One region of the Gilliamella sp. CG25 genome, then DNA from elsewhere that is predicted to be linked to it. Evidence: riboswitches for the same ligand, from Rfam matches in the RefSeq annotation. Region 1 holds a riboswitch; the other holds the start of a gene.

What was found. A riboswitch is a leader RNA that binds a small molecule or an ion and turns the genes downstream of it on or off. The one in region 1 is predicted to bind thiamine pyrophosphate.
Region 2: linked by a shared signal. The riboswitch ahead of thiB (thiamine ABC transporter substrate binding subunit) and the one ahead of thiM (hydroxyethylthiazole kinase) in region 1 are both predicted to bind thiamine pyrophosphate.

Annotation. Positions count from the first base shown of each region.
Region 1 covers NZ_JBIDFJ010000001.1:242,944-253,478, forward strand. The annotation lists gene ACGH6P_RS01090 (histidine-type phosphatase) at 1-597, opposite strand, end outside; gene nfsA (oxygen-insensitive NADPH nitroreductase) at 597-1,322, opposite strand; gene trmB (tRNA (guanosine(46)-N7)-methyltransferase TrmB) at 1,341-2,042, opposite strand; gene ACGH6P_RS01105 (ribose-phosphate pyrophosphokinase) at 2,314-3,261, shown strand; gene pth (aminoacyl-tRNA hydrolase) at 3,348-3,932, shown strand; gene ACGH6P_RS01115 (DUF3597 domain-containing protein) at 4,024-4,467, opposite strand; gene ACGH6P_RS01120 (heavy-metal-associated domain-containing protein) at 5,312-5,515, shown strand; gene thiD (bifunctional hydroxymethylpyrimidine kinase/phosphomethylpyrimidine kinase) at 5,683-6,480, opposite strand; gene thiE (thiamine phosphate synthase) at 6,489-7,130, opposite strand; gene thiM (hydroxyethylthiazole kinase) at 7,143-7,928, opposite strand; TPP riboswitch at 7,974-8,074, opposite strand; gene trkA (Trk system potassium transporter TrkA) at 8,143-9,504, opposite strand; gene trpS (tryptophan--tRNA ligase) at 9,626-10,535, opposite strand, start outside.
Region 2 covers NZ_JBIDFJ010000007.1:9,854-20,388, forward strand. The annotation lists gene ACGH6P_RS06770 (glucose PTS transporter subunit IIA) at 1-276, shown strand, start outside; gene ACGH6P_RS06775 (6-phospho-beta-glucosidase) at 291-1,727, shown strand; gene dinB (DNA polymerase IV) at 1,819-2,874, opposite strand; gene cptA (phosphoethanolamine transferase CptA) at 2,956-4,662, opposite strand; gene thiQ (thiamine ABC transporter ATP-binding protein) at 4,850-5,509, opposite strand; gene thiP (thiamine/thiamine pyrophosphate ABC transporter permease) at 5,532-7,109, opposite strand; gene thiB (thiamine ABC transporter substrate binding subunit) at 7,124-8,116, opposite strand; TPP riboswitch at 8,157-8,259, opposite strand; gene ACGH6P_RS06805 (hypothetical protein) at 8,571-9,188, shown strand; gene ACGH6P_RS06810 (AAA domain-containing protein) at 9,534-10,535, shown strand, end outside.

The DNA.
Region 1 (10,535 bases):
ACCTAACAGAGCAGGTTCTTCATGCTTTTTCAAATAAACTTCAACAGGAATATCGGCTAAATCACATTGATATTGTGCATAAAATTTGGAATGTTTATAGTCTAAAATATCGGCTAAAATTTCATAAGCAGGCGCTAAATTTTTATAGATTGATTCTGCTGTAACAGTTTCATCAATGTCCTTAATAACAACTTGTTTAAATTCGTCAGAATCGTTACGTAAACTAGGATCAAACATGGAATCCATTTTTTCAATAGGGTATTTATGATTGATGGGGATGTCATATCCGGCAAAAGCACCTGCTGTCAAAAATTGAGCTGTAGCAACCGTTCTTTGTAAACTATTTGCATACACAAACACATCAGAAGAAGTTGCTTGGTATTGAATATGTTGATTTTCAAGCCATGTCGCTAAGTATCGTCCAAAATAAACTTCTAGCGCACCGCCTCGGGTAGTTAGATAACCATAAGGATGATCCCATTTAGGCCATTTAAACGGCGTGGCTTGTTCTAAAAATTCAAGTGTATTTTGTAATGGTGTACGGATTCCATGTCGGCTTAATATGACGACTTTATCCAATTGATAGTGATTGTTCATTATTGTTTCACCCAGCCTTGTTGATGTAAATAGTTGAGAATAAATTCTCGTTGTCCTTTGTAGAGCGTTTCAGCTATTTTGTTACTCCATCCGCCTTCTTTTTGATTAGAACTACGAGTTTGATAATAATTTTCTATTTGCTCATCATACTGTGCCAATAATGTCTGATTGATTGGTTGATATTGATTTTCGAAAAAGATTAATTCACTCGGTAATCTTGGTTTCATTTCGGGTTCTTGATCTGGATACCCAATACAGAGACCAAAAAGGGGGATAACATATTTTGGCAAGGCTAGTAATTGTGTCACTTCAGATATATTATTACGTAAACCACCAATATAGACTGTACCTAATCCTAACGATTGCGCAGCAATAACCGTATTTTGCGCCATCAAGGCGGTATCAATACAACCGACTAAAAGTTGTTCGGCTCGTTCAAGAGGAATCGTTGCATCAATTTGAAAATGTCGATTAAAATCGGCACAAAACACCCAAAATTCGGGAGCTTGATAAATATAATTTTGATCACCTGAATAGTGAGCTAATTTTTTTCGCTTATCACTGTCTGTGATACGAATAATGGTTGAACATTGAAGAAAGTTAGAACTCGGAGCCGATTGTGCTGCTTGAATCATCGATGCTATTTGCTTTTGCGTCAATGGGGTGGGTTTATAAGCACGAATTGAACGACGATGATAAATGAAATCAAGAGTTTGATTTTCCATAACGGCTCCTTAATAACGTTATTGTTTTTGAAACTGTAAATCCCAAACACCATGACCAAGATTTTGACCTCTTTTTTCAAACTTGGTAATAGGTCGGTCTGCTGGTCTTGGAATATAATCTCCTGTTGATGATAAATTTTTATAACCTGTCGCTTGATTTAACACCTCAAGCATATGTTCGGCATAATGTTGCCAATCTGTTGCTAGATGTAAAATACCATTAACTTTTAATTTACGTCTGATAAGTTCGACAAAAGCAGGCTGAATAATTCGACGCTTGTTGTGCCTTGCTTTATGCCAAGGGTCAGGGAAGAATATTTGCACCTTATCTAATGAATTATCTGCAATCATGTTTTCTAAAACTTCGACTGCATCATGGCACATCACATTTAAGTTTGATAATTGATTTTCTTCGATCGCCATTAAACAAGCTCCGACACCCGGTTTATGTACTTCAATACCTAAAAAAGATTTCTCGGGGGCATTTTTTGCCATTTCGATGAGTGATGCACCCATACCAAATCCAATCTCTAAAACGACGTGTTGATTAGGTTCAAAGTGAATGGGCGATCCCGCATTATATTCGACACCAAAGACGGGCCATAAATTTTGTAATGCTTGTTCTTGACCTTTGGTCAAACGACCTTGTCGTAGCACAAAACTGCGTATTGTTCGTTTCGGTTTTTGTTCTTCAATATCTGTATGTAATTGTTCTGCCATTAGATTATCTACTTGTGTTGTAAAATTGATTTAAACTAATTGAAAGCTACTCTAAAATAGCGATGATTACTTAGTTTACTCGATTTTAAGTTGACGTCAAAAAACATATTGATTACCCATGGACTCTTACACTATTTTGCTAGGCAGGTTAAATTATTTTGATAATTTTTTATAATGTGGTTGAGCATGATCACCAAATGATTATATAATTGTCACTCCGATTTAACCGATTACGGATACGTAATCATGATTACATGCTTGAGGATTTCTCGTGCCTGATATGAAGCTTTTTGCTGGCAATGCTACACCTGAGCTAGCAAAGCGTATAGCTAATCGTCTTTATACTTCTCTTGGTGATATTGTTGTTGGTCGTTTTAGCGATGGAGAAGTGAACGTTCAAATTAATGAAAATGTCCGTGGTGAGGATGTTTTTATCATTCAATCAACTTGTGCACCAACCAATGATAATTTAATGGAATTGCTTGTTATGATTGATGCAATGCGTCGAGCATCTGCAGGTCGTATTACCGCTGTTATTCCTTATTTTGGTTATGCTAGACAAGATCGTCGAGTGCGTTCTGCACGGGTTCCGATCACAGCTAAAGTGGTTGCTGACTTTTTATCAACTGTCGGTGTTGATAGAGTATTAACGGTTGATCTTCATGCTGAACAGATCCAAGGTTTTTTTGATGTGCCAGTGGATAATGTATTTGGTAGCCCTGTGATTTTAGAAGATATGCTTCAACGTGATTTTGAACGCCCAATTGTTGTCTCTCCGGATATTGGTGGGGTGGTGCGAGCTCGTGCTATTGCAAAACTGTTAAATGACACCGATATGGCGATCATCGATAAACGTCGTCAACGAGCGAATGAAGCTGAAGTGATGAATATTATTGGTGATGTTGCTGATAGAGATTGTATTTTAGTCGATGATATGATTGATACAGCAGGAACGCTTTGCAAAGCCGCTGATGCATTAAAAGCACGTGGTGCTAAAAGAGTATTTGCCTACGCAACGCATCCGATTTTCTCGGGTAAAGCCGTCAGTAATATTAAAAACTCAGCCATTGATGAAATAGTCGTTTGTGATACTATTCCATTAACAGCTGAAGTTAAAGCATTGAAAAATGTACGTCAATTAACATTATCAGGAATGTTAGCAGAAGCAATTCGTCGCATAAGCAACGAAGAATCGATTTCTGCAATGTTCCATCAATAATTGATTTTTAATGATAAAGATGCCCCGTTTTTTGGGGCTTTTTAATTTAACATCTTCAAGTAACAACAGCTAACAATTAAAACATCATGACAACCATAAAACTTATTGTAGGACTGGCCAATCCTGGAAATGAATATGCCCAAACTCGACATAATGCAGGGGCATGGTATGTTGATTTGCTTGCACAACGTTATCAACAACCGTTAAAAAATGATCCTAAATTTTTTGGTTATAGTTCACGTATCAATATCGCAGGACATGACATACGTTTATTAGTGCCTACCACGTTTATGAATTTAAGTGGTAAAGCTGTTCAAGCGATGGCTTCATTTTATCAGATAAAACCCGAAGAAATTTTAGTTGCTCATGATGAACTTGATTTAAATCCAGGTATTGCGAAATTTAAATTTGGCGGAAGTCATGGTGGTCACAATGGTTTGAAAGATATTGCTAGCAAATTAGGCAATAATCCAAATTTTTATCGATTAAGAATCGGTATCGGGCATCCGGGTGATAAAAATAAAGTGGTCGGTTTTGTGTTAAATAAACCTTCTAAGCCCGAGCAAGAACTAATAGATAAAGCGATTGATGAATCTGCACGTTGCACGGATATTTTATTATCACAAAGCTTTGAAGCCGCAATGAATCGATTACACTCGTTTAAAGCGTAATGCCGTTGATTGAGTCGAACGAATTACAATATGCTATATAAAAAATCCACCCGAAGACCAGGTGGATAACAAATCACGTAACAATCTTTGATTAAGAAAATAGATGGGTAATATTACCGCCTTTTTCGGCAATTCGTTTAAATACTTCTTTAATTAACCAAGTATTCATTGCCGCGGTATCATCTGTACTACCCGTGTAATTAAGTTCTTTTGCCAATCTTTTACGAGCATCTAGACTATTGTCTATTCCTAATAATTTTAAAAGATCAACAATCGATGTTTTCCAATTAAGTTTTTCAGGAAATTTGCTCGCTAAATTATTAAGAATTGACATAACATCCACGTCCGAAATGGGCGTTTGGTTGTCTGAATGTGGTTGAGTTTGATTTTGGTCTTGATTCTGATTATTTGACGCGGCATCTTTATCATGACCGGTAATGCTGTTGACTTGATTTTTAACGGCATCAGCGACATTACCGACAGCCGCTTGAGCACTTGGAAAGATTTTAGAAAAAATATTATTTAAGATACCCAAATTACACCCCCCTATGTTTAAACTGCTTTTGAAAAAAGTGCTTAACTATTCAGATGTACAAAATATCGCCTTTAGTATAACGTTTAACAAACAATAGTGTCAAAGAAGTTCTGGATTTATAGCATTTTTTGTTGTTAATTCAGAGAGTAAATAACTTAAAGCCACGAATAAAGTTTTTCAATAAAAAACTATCTTGGCGTTTTAAATTATGATAACCATGGATAAACTTAGATTGTTAACCATTCACTATTTGTAAAAATGACGCTATTAATTCTAGATTGTTCAGTTTGTTATCTGATATTGATTCCAAGTGTTGAACATGAAAAGATGATTGAGATGTTTTTATTTGTGTCCTATAAATTCCAGTTTATTTGAAGCTAAAGTGAATCACGTAAATGAGTAAATCGAAACGATAAAAGAGATGCCTGACAAATTCTAGTTTTAAAAAGTATTGCGATGACAACGTCGAACAAAAAAATTCGCAACATTCACGCAATAATTCGATATGTCAAAGCCAATACCTTATACGCAAAATGATAATATGTCAGAGCCAGTTTTATCAGAATAAAAAATTGTGTATGATAAAAGAAATAATGTCATTGTGGCTTTGTAACTGAAGCATGCTTTTTGCAAACAATATTGTGGACGTTTCAAAAAATTTAGCTTCATTTTTTTACTGTACGCAATCTTTTTTGTTTCCCACAAAGTATGATGAAAACTACTGGGTTTGATTATTTTCAAACGAGTAATAATGCGGGTCAATGGATCGAACACAATTATAAAGCCTACGCTAATTTAGGCGATCCGAATTCTGATAAGATTTAATTGAAAAGAGAGGTCAACTATGAAATTAATTGTCGATAATATGAGTTGTCAGCACTGTGTTAATACGATTACTAAAGCGATTAACGATATTGATCCAAAAGCGAAAGTAACCATTGATTTGGCTAAACATGAAGTTGATATCGAAGGCGGGACCATTTCACAAGAAGCCGCTATAGCGGCTATCAATGAAGCTGGGTATGAATTTGTAGGTATTTCATATTAATTAACCTATATTAAAGCAAACAAATTTGGACGTTAGTTTTTTTATTTATCTGTTTTCATTAACACGTTTAAAACGTCCAAAACCTACTTTATATCCTCTTTTAATCACTCATATTTTGAAAAATTTGAAGAGAGTGTTCGCAAATATGCGTCAATTGTGTTTTTGAATCACCACCAACGATAAAAGTGATGTGTTGGTCCAATCCCTTTACCAATATTTAAATCATCAGCATGGCGTATGGCTCCGTGAAGATATTCTTTCGCCTGTTTAACCGCGTGTTCTAAGCTGTTTTTAGGTAATAAAGCCGCAATAGCAGCTGATAAGGTACAACCTGTACCGTGCGTATTTTTTGTTTGAATTCTTTGCGATGTCATTCGGATTGTTTGGTCTGAGGTGATTAAATAATCGGGACTTTCTTGACTGGCTAAGTGCCCGCCCTTCATTAGTACCGCTTTACAACCTAGTTTAAGTAAATCTTGCCCTTGTTTTAGCATCTCATCTTCATTTTTCGCTTCATCACAATCTAAAAGCGCTGAGGCTTCGGGTAAGTTAGGTGTAATAATTGTTGCCAGTGGCAATAATTGCTCTCGTATGGCGGTGATGGCATCGGGTTTTAAAAGAGCATGCCCTCCTTTAGCAATCATAACAGTATCAAGTACAATCGATGGTATAGGATGATTTTTTAATAACTGATAGACAGTTGTGACAATTTCTTTATTCATTAGCATACCAATCTTCACACTATCAATGTGGATATCTTGATATAAGGTGTTAAATTCTGCTTCGATAAATTCGGTGGGAATTGCCAATACCGCATCAACACCTTGGGTACTTTGTGCGGTTAACGCGGTAATGACAGACATGCCATACGCACCAAGTGCCGAAAACGTTTTGAGATCGGCTTGGATGCCAGCTCCCCCACTGGGATCTGAACCAGCAATAGTTAGGGCTGTAATTGTCATGATGTTGCTTCCTATCTAGCTTGATGTATTTTATTGATTAGTAAAGTGGTTGCTTGTTCAATATTGGATTGACCACAAATAGCCGATACGACTGCAACGCCTTCAATTCCTGTTTGCATCACTTCTGTTACTTTTGTTATGTCGATACCGCCAATGGCAACAGCAGGGCAATGTTTGGTTTTGACTAATTGAGTTAACTGCTCAATACCAAGTGCCGAGGATGCATCTTTCTTGGTCGAGGTAGGATAGATAGGACCAATTCCAATATAATCGACGTTTTGCCAAGGCACGGTTTCAAGTTGTTGCTGATTCGAAACAGATAGCCCTAACCATTTATTTTTACCGATCAATCGGCGAGCTACATCAACGGGCAAATCATTTTGACCAACATGCACACCATCTGCATCGACAGCTAAAGCAATATCAACATGATCATTAATCAATAGCGGTACCGATGTCTGACTGAGTGCTTCTTTTAAGGCTAAAGCAGCTTTATACCAATCTTTGCCTGTCAATTCTTGTTCTGATCGTAATTGTACGGCGGTTACACCGTTGGCAACGGCAATTTTGGTTGTGTCGACCATGCCACTGATTTCTCCACATAGTGTCGGATCGAGCACTAAATAGAGAGTAAGATCCAACTTTTTCTGCATGCTACGTCCCTATTAGTATGATGAATAAAATAGTGATAATTGATCTAATAACGATACGGCAAAACTGCCTAATCCAAGCTGTTTATTTGCCTTTTCTCCAGCTTTTTTCATCATAAAGCAAGCGGCTGCTGTGGCTAAAAGTGGATCGGTTGAATTTACAATAAACGCTGCAACCATAGCAGATAAGGAACAGCCTGTTCCGGTAATTTTGGTTAAAGCAATATCACCGCCTGCTATAGCGTAAGTCGTATGACCATCAGTAATATAATCAATGTCACCAGTCATGGCGATGATAGTCTGGTAGTCTTGTGCCAATTGTTTTGCATATTGTAAAGCGGATTTTGTCGAGTCTTGACTGTCCGGGCCTTTTGATGATGCAAATTGACCGCTTAGCGCTAAGATTTCCGAAGCATTGCCACGAATAACGGTGGGTTTAAATGATAATAATTGATGCGCAATTTCGGTACGATAAGCAAGTGCCGAACCAACGGCAACAGGATCAAGTACCCATGGAGTTTGGCTTTGTTGAGCTTGGCTTGCTGCAAGTAGCATACTTTTGGCGGTATTGTGATTAATTGTACCGATGTTAATCAGTAAACTATTAGCAATTTTAACAAATTCAGCCACTTCTTGTTCAGCAATAATCATTGCTGGTGAAGCACCAATAGCAAGTAGGACATTAGCAGTAAAATTTTGTACAACATCATTTGTTATACAATGAACTAATGGTCGTTGCGTTTTGACAAGATTAATAAAAGGTGTAACTTGAGTGATTTGAAGCGATGTGGTTACTGACATGTTCATTCCTTATTTGATTTATCGGGAAGAATTTGCCTATTGTAAAGTTGAATGGCTAGACTTCCCTACGCTGGTGTTATCCAGATCAGGTTCAACGGGTAAACTCTCAGTTTTTTAATGAATAAAAAACACCCCGAGTCAAAATTATGCTTATATTATGAACTGCCTATTGGCTTTTAACAAGTTTGTATAATAGAAAATTTTGATTTAAATGTTATTGTAACAATTTTTCGATATCGGTAATCGCTCTTCTATCCGGCAAGAAAATAATTAGGTGATCATTCTCTTCAATCGTTAAATCCGTGTTGATAATAATAACATCTTCATCACGTACAACTGCGCCGATTGTTGCCCCAGACGGTAGCTTTAATCCATTGATGTTTTTTCCGACCAGTTTTGAATTTTCTTTATCACCATGCGCAACGATTTCCACAATTTCAGATTCGCCTTGTCGTAGTGATACAACTTTGACGATGCCTGTTTGTCTGACATGACTTAAAAGTTCAGAAATAGTGGCGTGTTGAGGTGAAATAGCAATATCAATCACACTATCATTAATGAGTTCTAGGTAAGCTTGTTTTTGGATTAAAACGATGACTTTTTTTGCGCCCATTCTTTTCGCTAGCATCGATGACATAATATTGGATTCATCATCGCCGGTTACCGCAATAAAAAGATCTGTCAGTTCAATCTGTTCTTGGGATAGCAATTCTTGGTCTGATGATTCGCCATGTAATACCGTGGTATTAAGTAACTGTTCAGCAATGAGTTCTGCTCGTTCGGCATTGCGTTCAATTAGTTTTACTTGATAATCATTTTCTAAACGCTTAGCCAGTGCCAGCGCAATGCCGCCACCGCCACTAATGATAATTCGTTTATAAGGTTTTTCTAAACGTTGTAGCTCACTGGTCACGGCTTTGATATTGGTTGGCGGAGTAATAAAATACACCATATCACCAGCTTCAATTAAGGTAGAACCCAGTGGACGAATAAAGCGATTTTTACGGTAGATAGCAACGACTCTGGCTTCAACATGCGGAAGATGTTCTTTAAGCTCTGATAGCTCACTGCCAACTAGCGCGCCACCATAATATGCCATAACAGCGACTAGACATACACGGGTATCGTTGAATGAGGCAAATTGTAATGCGCCTGGATATTGAACTAAATGACTGATGTGGTTGGTAATAAGGTTTTCTGGTGCAATGATATGGTCGATATTGATACACTCTTTATTGAAAAAAGGATATCTTTCATCATTGTATTCCGGTGCGCGGATACGCGCCACTTTTTGCGGAATATTAAACATGACATGCCCTATTTGACATGCCATCATGTTGATTTCATCAGAGTTGGTAACGGCAACAAGCATATCAGCCGATTCCGCGCCAGCACTCTCTAATACTTGTGGATAAGATGATTTTCCACAAATAACTTGTAAATCAAAGCGTTCTTGCAAAGATTGCAATTTATCATGATCTTCATCGACAACAGTGACATCGTTTTGTTTTTCAGTAACAAGATATTCTGCAAGCGCACTGCCTGTTTGTCCTGCTCCAAGAATGATAATCTTCATAACTAACCTATTTTAATTAAATGGCTTTTATATCTTTTATTGTCATGATGATAATAAATGCCTATATTAAGCCAAATAATACTGTTTAGTGTTAATAATAATTATGTTATTTGATTTTAGACTATACAAAACCGATAGCGTCATAGACCTTTTTCAATGTGATATCCGCTTTAGCTCGAGCTTTTTCAGCGCCTTCTTTCATGATTGAAAAGAGATAATCTTCATCATCACGATATTGGTGATATTGTGCTTGTAAGTGACTTATCATATCAATCACTTGCGTCGCCACTTCCGTTTTAAGATGTCCATACATTTTACCTTCAAACTCTTTTTCAAGTTCGGTAACGGGTTTTCCTGTTACGCCAGTTAATATATCTAATAAATTTGATACACCAGCTTTATTTTTTAAATCATAACGTACAACAGGCGGTTCATCAGAATCGGTCATCGCTCGTTTGATTTTTTTCTCGATGTCTTTAGGATTTTCAAGTAAGCCAATCACATTGTTTCGATTTTCATCAGATTTAGACATTTTTTTCGTTGGGTCTTGTAAAGACATCACTCTTGCACCAACTTTAGGGATAAAAGGTTCAGGAACAGTAAAAATGTCACCATACAGGGCATTAAAGCGCATTGCAATATCACGTGATAGTTCGAGATGTTGTTTTTGATCGTCACCCACCGGTACTAAATTAGCTTGATATAATAAAATGTCAGCTGCCATTAATACAGGATAATCAAAAAGCCCTGCATTAATGTTTTCAGCATGTCGTGATGATTTGTCCTTGAATTGGGTCATGCGACTGAGTTCACCAAAATAAGTGTAACAGTTTAATGCCCACCCTAATTCAGCATGAGCAGGTACATGAGATTGTACAAATATAGTGCTTTTTTGAGGATCAATGCCACATGCTAAATAAAGCGCCATGGTATCGAGCGTTGCTTTGCGTAGCTTCTGTGGATCTTGGCGTACTGTGATAGCATGTTGATTTACAATACAATAAACGCAATCGTATTCTTGTTGTAAAGCG
Region 2 (10,535 bases), on a different contig from region 1:
GGTTTGACCTTAAATAATGGTGTAGAACTATTAATCCATTGTGGTATCGATACAGTTAATTTAACAAATAACGAATTTAATTATCATGTATCATTAAATCAACAAGTTAAAAAAGGTGATTTGCTTATCAGTTTTGATACAGACGCAATTATAAAAGCGGGTTATCCATTAATCACCCCAATTATTATTGTTAATAGTACGCAGTATCAGCAAATCACTTTAACCGATAAAACAGACGTTACAACTCAAGATATCGTATTTGACATTAAGCAATAACAAGGAACACAGATATGAAGCAAAAAAATTTTTTATGGGGTGGTGCATTAGCTGCCCACCAATTTGAAGGCGGTTGGAATGAGGGCGGTAAAGGCCCAAGTGTCGTCGATGTTATGACAGCAGGTGCACACGGTGTGCCAAGACAAATTACGCAAGATATTGAAGCAGGAAAATTTTACCCAAACCATACCGCAATTGATTTTTATCACCATTATAAAGAGGATATTAAACTATTTGCGGATCTAGGACTTAAATGTCTTCGTACTTCGATTGCTTGGACAAGAATTTTCCCTAAAGGCGATGAACTACAACCTAATGAAGAGGGATTACGGTTTTACGATGCGGTATTTGATGAATTAATTGCCAACGGAATTGAACCGGTCATTACCCTATCCCATTTTGAAATTCCTTTGCATATTGCTCGTGAATATGGAGGATTCCGTAATCGTAAAACGGTTGAGTTTTTTGAACGATTTGCGATCACCTGCTTTGAGCGTTATAAAAACAAAGTTAAATACTGGATGACATTTAACGAAATTAACAATCAAATGGATACGAGTAATCCTATTTTCTTTTGGACTAATTCTGGTGTACAAGTCAAAGCAGGTGAAAATCCGCAAGAAGTCCTTTACCAAGTTGCTCATTACGAACTCTTAGCCAGTGCTAAAGCCGTGATCGCGGGTAAAAAAATCAACCCAAATTTTCAAATTGGCTGTATGATTTCTCATGTACCAATCTATCCATACTCATGTAATCCTGAAGATATGATGGCTTCAGAAATTGCAATGCATCAACGATTCTTCTTCCCTGATGTTCATGTCCGAGGTTATTACCCTGCTTATGCATTAAAAGAGTTTGAGCGTGAAGGTTATAAACTTGATATTACGCAAGAAGATTTAGCATGTTTGAAACAAGGCACAGTTGATTACATTGGGTTTAGTTACTACATGTCTACTGTCGTTAAAGCCGATGTCAAAAATGATAACCGTGACAATATCGTCAATGGTGCTTTACCAAATGCGGTTGAAAATCCTTATATTAAAAGCAGTGACTGGGGATGGCCAATTGACCCTGAAGGCTTACGCTATACATTAAACCGTTTATATGATCGCTATCAATTGCCGTTATTTATTGTAGAAAATGGTTTCGGGGCAATTGATCAACTTGAAAATGGTCATCAAATACATGACCAACCTCGAATTGAATATCTCGGTGCACATATCAAAGCAATGTTAACAGCAATGGACTATGACGGGGTCGATGTTATTGGGTATACCGCATGGGGAATTATAGATGTTGTATCCTTTACTACTGGCGAAATGAAAAAACGTTATGGTGTGATCTATGTTGATCGTGATAACGAAGGTAATGGTAGCATGAAACGGTATAAGAAGGATTCCTTTGATTGGTATAAACAAGTCATTCAGACCAACGGTGAAAACTTAAAATAACGACTTAGTTAAGCCAAACTTATTTATGGGGATTTTATGATATTTCAATCATCCCCATAAATTCAGCTTAACACCTTAGTGCTTTAAACAGCTAAAAAGGGAAGATTAACTGTTTGTCTAATTGTGGATCAATAAGGGTAACATGAAAGCCAATTAACCTAACCCCCCTATCATTTCGTCGTTCTTGCCAAACTTTGTACGCTTGTTCAATCAAATCTTGTTTATCCAACTTTGCCCAGACATGTTCTTGTGTCGTGAGTTGAAAATCATCAAATTTAAATTTTACCCCTTGTCGGGCAATCGATAAATCTGTTCTGACTTTACTTAATCGTTTTTCTAACTCATCATAAAGTGGATCGAGTTGCAGTAAACAGTCATCCCAAGTATGAATATCATCAACCAAAGTACGTTCAACACCCACTGATTTACGTTGCCTGTCATTACAGACTTCACGCTCATCAATGCCTTGACATCTTTCATAAAGCACTCGACCAAACTTACCAAATTGATTAAGTAATTTGGTTAAATCATACTTCACCACATCTCGACAAGTAAATAACCCTAGTTCAGCCAGTTTTTTTTCGGTGACTTTCCCCACCCCCGGAATCTTTTTAAGAGGGAGTTGCTGTATGAACGAATCAACTTCGTCAGGTGTAATCACATATTGACCGTTAGGCTTGTTCATATCTGAAGCAATTTTAGCTAAAAATTTAAGTGGCGCAACACCAGCTGACGCAGTTAAACCCAGTTCATTAAATATAGCTTGGCGAATGTCTTTGGCAATTAATGTTGCCGAACCATGGCAAAGTTGACAATCAGTCACATCTAAATAAGCTTCATCAAGTGATAAGGCCTCGATTGCTTGGGTATAACGCTGAAAAATTTGATGAATCTGGTTTGAAACTTCTTTATAAACAGCATGTCTACCCGGAATGACTTTAAGATTTGGACACAGTTTTACCGCTTGTGCCATTGACATAGCACTATGAATACCAAATTGTCGAGCAAGATAATTAGCTGTTGCGACAACGCCTCTTTTTCGTGGGTCACCCCCAACAGCAATGGGGATATTACGGTATCGAGGGTTGTCCCGCATCTCAACTGCCGCATAAAAACAATCCATGTCAACATGAATGATTTTTCGCATAATCTGAATGATAGCATCTAAAATATAACTGTATAAATATACAATATCATACCTTAAATGCTTGTGCAATCAGGATATCAATTACTTAACCAATTTATCAAAATCCACTAAACCTTTTTTATCATAGGGATCGCCAATCCAACGTATTGATGGTTTAAAGTTAGGATTAACTAAACTTTTTTCAGGCTGATATAAATTGTAACTTAAGCCTGCTAAATCAGACCAAGTATGAATTAAATCTTGTGAGCTAAATTTGCGATCAACGTAAGCTTGATAATCATTAGGATGTGTTTTCAACCAACTTGGTGATTGCCAAAGTATAAAGGGAATGGTATACATCGGTTTGGTTGGTGCTTTTTCATTTCGTCCTAAGACATCATACGGTGGTGTTTGATAAACCTCTTCACCATGATCGGAAAAATACAACATAAAACCGTTATCATGGCTCTGTTTAAAAGTATTAAACAATGTCGTTATTACATAATCATTATAGCTAATTGCATTATCATAGCTGTTGTAGACTTTGGCGTTATCATCGTCAATATTGAATGGAATGCCTGTCTTATCTTGAAAAACATTATATTCACTACTTTTCGGATAACGAAATTCATATTTCATATGCGTACCAAGTAAATGAATAACGATAAATTTCTTTTTAGCGGGATCGGTTAACACCTCTTTAAAAGGCTGAATCACAGCATCATCATATTGTCTGGCACTTTGGTTACGATCGTTATTCATATAATATTGTTTATCTGTTTGCTTAGAAAACATGGTTAACATCGTATTTCGTTTAGTCATTGTTTGTTGATTGGTAATCCAAAATGTTTTATACCCTGCTTGTTTCATAAGATGAATGAGTGAAGGTTGTGTTAAGTATAAATCAGGATGCCGCTCATCGGCGAAAGTCAGGGCTTGTTCTAAAATTTCGATCGTATATGGTCTGGATGAGACAACATCGTTGAAAACCAATAAATTTGGATTTTCTTTTTTAAATTGTTCAATCATCGGGGTGGTATTTCGGTTATAACCGTAAATCCCCATTCTTGTACGGGTAGTCGATTCCCCAATGATTAAGACTAATGTTCTTGGTGTCTCCCCATTACTATCTGTTAAATTTTCTAATGAAGGCAAAGATTGCAAATTATTCAAAATATTTTCCATATTAGAAAGTTGTGAACGGTATGCAATATAGCTGCTCATTAATTGCCAAGGTACTGTCGTTTCCATACGGCTTAATAAATGTGCTCCCGCTTTCTCTAAGGAGGTTTTTTTTACCATTACACTGATTACTAGTGGCATCAAAGCATAAATAGCAATCAATAGTGAAACCATCCACTTAGTTTTATTTTGGACATAAACCGGTTTGACTTGTTTCCAAAGAAATAGCGCCACTAAAATATAGACGACTAATACGGCAATCAATTTAAAACTCAAGTATTGCTGAATATATTCATTAGATTCGTTGAAATTTGATTCAGCCATTATAAAAAAAACACTTTGTGAAAACTCCTGCCGATAAATCACAAAATATGCTAACGAAATTAAAGACAATCCGCCAACTATAATCCCATAAATGGCTGCAATTTTACGAGTATAATTAGGAAAAAATAACACCGGTATGACCCAAATTAAGCTATAAATAATAGAATCTCTTAACCCAATAAAATTAGAGTGTCCCGACAGAGAAATATAGAGTTGCAAAGCGGATGAAAAATAGGTAAAAAATAATATAATCAAAAATAACGAGGAAAAACTAAATTTCTGATCTTCTTTCAAATTTTGCATAAATATCAATAACGAATCATGATGAATAAGTTTTTATAAGATACATTGGGTAGATTAATAAAACCTTAAGCACTCACATTCGATATTGAAACTAACAAAAGCCAACGGTAATCAATAATGCTATGAAAGCAATATGAAGCATATTTTCAATGAATATACTGCTTAGCTAAAGATTAATTTTAGCGGATTAAATCGACTTCAAGCCTAATAGCTGAGCAACATGTTGATGTTCTGAACAGGTTAACTTTTTGGGTGAATGATTAAAAATAATCTGCCCTTCATCGACAACTAAACATCGTGAAAAATAGTACAATGATTCATCCAGATAATGGGACACCATCATTAATGTTAATTCAAATTCTTCACAGATTTGGTTAACTAATTCAAGCATTTCAAAACGTAATGATTGATCCAGCGCTGAAAAAGGCTCATCTAAAAGTAAAATCGGACGATGTTGAATTAGACACCGCGCTAAAGCAACCCGTTGACGTTGACCACCCGATAATTGTTCAGGGTAACGTTGATTAAATCCTGTTAATCCAACTTTTTCTAAAATATCATCAATAATTTGCATTTGTGAAATATTCAGCTTTAAAGAAGGTTTTAATCCTAAAGCGATATTATCTTGAACCGTTAAATGGTCAAACAAATTATTATGTTGAAACAACATAGATACCGGGCGTTTTCCGGGAGTGACATTCGTCATATCTTGATCATCGAGTATTATTTTTCCTGAATCAGGTGAAATAAAACCGGCGATTAAACTCAATAATGAACTTTTCCCAGCACCACTTGGCCCAACAATGACGACCCGTTCTTTTGCGGCAATACCAAAATTAAAAAACATTTTAAAATTATCATAATGATAATTAATATGATTGAGTGTGATCATCATCCACCAAAACCAATAAACTAAAAGAGATAATTAATAATATTGCCGCTGTGACACTACCATCTTGATAATGATAATGTGATAGCTGCTCATAGAGGTAATAAGGCAATGTGATGACTGACTGCCCACCAAATAGTGCGATAATGCCAAAATCCCCTAAAGATAAGATAGCCGAAAAAACAAAACTTTTTAACATTAATTTGTTTAACGCTTTATATTCAATCAAATAAAAATGGTTAACCCCGTCAATGCAAAGGGATTGGCTTAATAGCCAATAACGCTTAGTGACATCGAACATGGGGGTAGCCAGACTTTTAATGACAAAAGGTAATGCCATTAAAGCATTACACAATATTAATAAAATGCAGATAAACCAAGTATTACCTGCATACTGATAAAATAATATAAACAGTCCTGACGCTAAAATCATGCTGGGAATCGCTAAAATTAACGAACTGGCTAACATTAATCGATTACTCCACGTTACCTTTTGATAAATGAGCAATCGACTATTTGTCCAAAGAATAAATAGTGCCATTAACAGGGTTACGATGGCTGACCCCAATGCAATGAAAAGTGAAAACAGTGTTGCATGTTGAAAGGTTGGCGTAAACAGTGACAAACGGAAAAAATAAACACCATCAATCACGACATTTATCAAAGGAAGTAAAATAAATAATCCCCCTATAATAATCACGATTGAACTTAGCAAGGCAGCCAAGCCAGAAACAGGAAAACGGTAGTTTTGCTTTATAAAGCGCATTGTGACTTGTTTATTATTATTAAACTTTTGCATTATTCCCATAAAACCTACACAACAAAGCAATTGCAATAAGGAAAGCAAAACCGCTTGAATAAAATCAAAATCACGAATGGATTGATAAATTGCTACTTCAATGGTGGTATATTTGGGGCCACCGCCTAAAGCCAATACAATCGCAAAACTTGAAAAACAGAGCATAAAAATCAGCGAAGCCATAGGCAATATTTGCCGACGAAGATGTGGCCATTCAACCAATCGAAAAAAAGTGTAACCAGAAAAATTCAATTGAGCGGCTAGCTGTTTCTGTTCAACAGGCACACTCATCAGCGTACGGTAAAATAGACAACAAGCATAAGGAAAATTCAAAAATACGTGTGCTAATAAAATTCCTTGTAATCCATAAATTGACCATGAAAATGGCAAGCCGATATATCCAACAAAGATTGACAGTAATCCCTGCTGCCCATAAACGGATAAAAGCCCTGTCACAACAACTAGTGCAGGTAAAATAAACGTCACCGGCATTATTCGCAACAATAGACCTTTACCCCAAAACTCAACCATGGATAAAACTTTTGCCATTAATATAGCAAAGAAAATAGAAAGACATGTTGATAGTGTGGCTTGATAAACAGTTATCCACAAAATATGTAATAAATAGCTGTCAATATAACTGTTTATCTCACCTGAAGTTATTGCGTAATAACCAATGGATAATAATGCACTACCCAGTACAACCATTATGCTACTGGCGGCAAGAATACCCGGTATTAACGTTCTGAAATTCAACATGTTAATGTCTATTATTACTTACTGATCGCTGATTGCCACTCACGAATCCAAGCTTTTTGTCCTTTTTCAACTTGCTCAGATCCAAATTCTAACGCCTTAGTGACAGGCTTTATTTGCTGATAAGCCTCAGGTAATGTCGTTTGAATAATCGGGTACATCACATTCTTTTCAGCAATCTGACGTTGTATTTCAGGTCTGAGTAAATACTGTAAAAACTGACGTGCTAACTCAGGTTGCTGACTGTATTTGATTATACCTGCTACTTCAACCTGACGGTAATGTCCTTCATCAAAAATGGCTGCCTCATAGCGATGATCATTTTTCATAATATGAGCAATCGGCGATGTACTGTAGCTTAAAACAAAATCAGCTTCGCCTTTCAAAAACATACCATAAGATTCACTCCAGCCTTTGGTGACGGTTACCGTATTTTTAGCGATCTTTTTCCATACATTGGCAGCATCATCGCCATAGATATTTTTGATCCAAAACAGTAGACCTAGTCCTGGCGTACTGGTTCTTGGGTCTTGATAAATAATTCGCCAATTGGCTTTATTATCAACAAGTTGTTGCATACTATGGGGAGGATTTTTGATTTTATCTTTGTTATAAATAAAAGCAAAATAACCATAATCATAAGGAAGAAAATCATTATCCCACCAATCAGTGTTAAGATTATCAGGTTTAATGATTTGATGAGGAATAACAATATTGGCCAACTTAGCTTGCTGTAAAATGTTATTGTCTAAGCCTAAAATAACATCGGCATTGGTCTTTTTCCCTTCGAGCCGGATCCGATTTAAAATAGATACACCATCCCCTAACGAAATGATATCCAACTGACAATCACACTCCGCTTCAAAACCTTGCTTAATGGCCTCACCTGGGCCCCACTCAGACATAAAAGAATTGTAACTATAAACGGTTAAAGTTGGCTTAGCATTGGCGGTATCAATCAAGAAAAAAGCTGAAAAAACAAAAAACAAAAGAAGATTCTTACGAAACATTTTGCCTCCAAAATAGTAAATAAAAGACAAAAGGTTTGAGCAGACACAATAACTCAAATCCCTCCGCTGGCATGATCCAGTTCAGGTTCGACGGGTTATGTTAACCAACATTCTCAGCCATTTGGGCACCCCGTTGAGAACGATAAATAGTTTAGTGTTTACCTCATTAATTGTAAACAGTTGTAATTGCGATAGCATGAATAATAACAAGCAAGTTTAATCACTGTTAAGGTAAAAAGGTAACGAATTAATGCTCAAAAATTAGATAATTTTAAAGCGATTTTAATTGTCTCTTATTATGATTATTACCTAAGTTTAATCACTGTTTAACGGATTGAGTATTCAAGAAATCCAAATAAAAATAAGTTATTAATTAAAAAAATAGTAGATGTTACTCAATTGCTTTGTATATAATAAAAAAGTCAGTTATTTGATTTTTATTAAAGGATTAATTATGTCTCAATCTTTCAAGAGCCCTCGCTGGATGCGTGATTTAAATCGCTATCTAAATTCAAAACCTCAATTCGTTTTATCCGGAAACATTCATGATCGACAACAATCGAAAATTGATACTGAAACCATCATATCCGAAACATTAGTCTTGTCGATTTATCGAATATTAAAAAATGCAAAATTTAATCACGTCTTATTGTGGAATTCAGATGTTGGATTCGAAGAAATTCAAACACCAGACTTACCCGCAATTAAAAGCGATACGTTGTTTAAACGCCTAAGATTAAATGCTGTTCCCAAAAAAGATTCCGCAAAAATAAATCATTTAAGTAACACGTTAGATCAACTAGTCAACTATGATCAACAGCCTGTTGCGTTGATAATTGATTATGAATCACATTTGTCTAAAAATCGTCATAATATGAGTTTTAGTGAGCATCAACTTTTTGCGCGTTCTTTTGCACTTTCACAACTTGAATACCCAAAACCTAAAGGTTCAAACGATCGATTATTTATAAATACCATTATTTGGCTAGTTGAAAAAGAAAGTAATTTACCCGATTGGTTACTCATTAATAACCCTAAGATTCGTCATATTCCTGTGACAGCATCCAGTTAAGCAATCCGTAAAAATATAAATGATGAATAACTAGAGTAGCTCGTTTTTTAAAAGATCATCGCACAAAGCCGGTTTACTTAAGAGGTCATAATGAATTCAAAATAGATTGATGTTGATTTAATATAGATAAATTAAAAACCAATAAGAGTTTTCGGGATTTTTTTGAATTGTATATTTAACAAAATAATAGATGCCATTTGCTAACCCAAATCGGGCTAAAATGCGTGTTTTCTATCGACTGTATTAAAATTAGTCTTTATAAATAATCATTGTCATTCTACAATTCAATATAAATAAAAATGATAAAAATAACATCAACATTGAGTTGAATATAAGGAATACAAAATGGAGTTAGAGCGTCACTGTGGTCATTGCCAAACTGAACGATTCGATAATGAAATGCTAAGTAACCAAATGATCGATGATAAAACATATCATTATGACCTATTATCCGTTTCACTCAAAAATTCTATTCATACAAAACCATTAAAAAAATTTCAATTAATTAGTGAAACTATGCCTATTAAAGAGCATAAATCTAAACTAGGGTTATGGCGATTATCTATACGAGCCAATAATGTTCGCTTACGTGCATCAAATTTACAAATCAAATTGGATGAAAACCGACTAAAAACACTTCAATTAGCCTGTTCTAAAAACCAATTAATGGCAATGTGGACTAAACGCTCATCTTTCTTTCCTGATGCCAATAATCTTGGATTATTATCATTAATGGAACGTAACAATATTAGTGAAGATGATCTAATCATTTTACTCAGTGCACAAGAAGATCAATTTAAAACGGCAAATAACGTCATCAATGAATGTAAACAATTAGCCAATGATTATGATATTGATATATTAAGCGATGAAGAGTTAGCAAATTATTTTAAGCAACCTAGATTAAGACTATATCAACTATTGGATGAGCGAATAGAAGGATTTGCCGAACTGGGTCATGAAGAGCTCGATCAGTGGACACAGCAGTATCGTTTTGAAAAACGTATACCATTTTGTCGGCTCTTGGTTTTATTGAGCATTCCTAATGAACATTGGATTAAACCGCCGTTAAAAAAATACTCATCTCGAATTATCGATTTCTTTCATAAAAAAGTATCAATGAGTATCTTGCAAGGCCCGTTAGTTAGGATGAACCTAGGTCGTTTTACACCACGTATTGATCTTAACTTATTAGGAACCGCATCTTTACCGTCAAATAAACTACTTGATCATATTCTTGCTCGACAACCTCGTCAGCAACAAATCGATATTAAAGCCGTATTCGAAACGAATGAACTTCTTGAAATTAAATTACGCAACTTATTTCGGACAACCACTATTTATCAA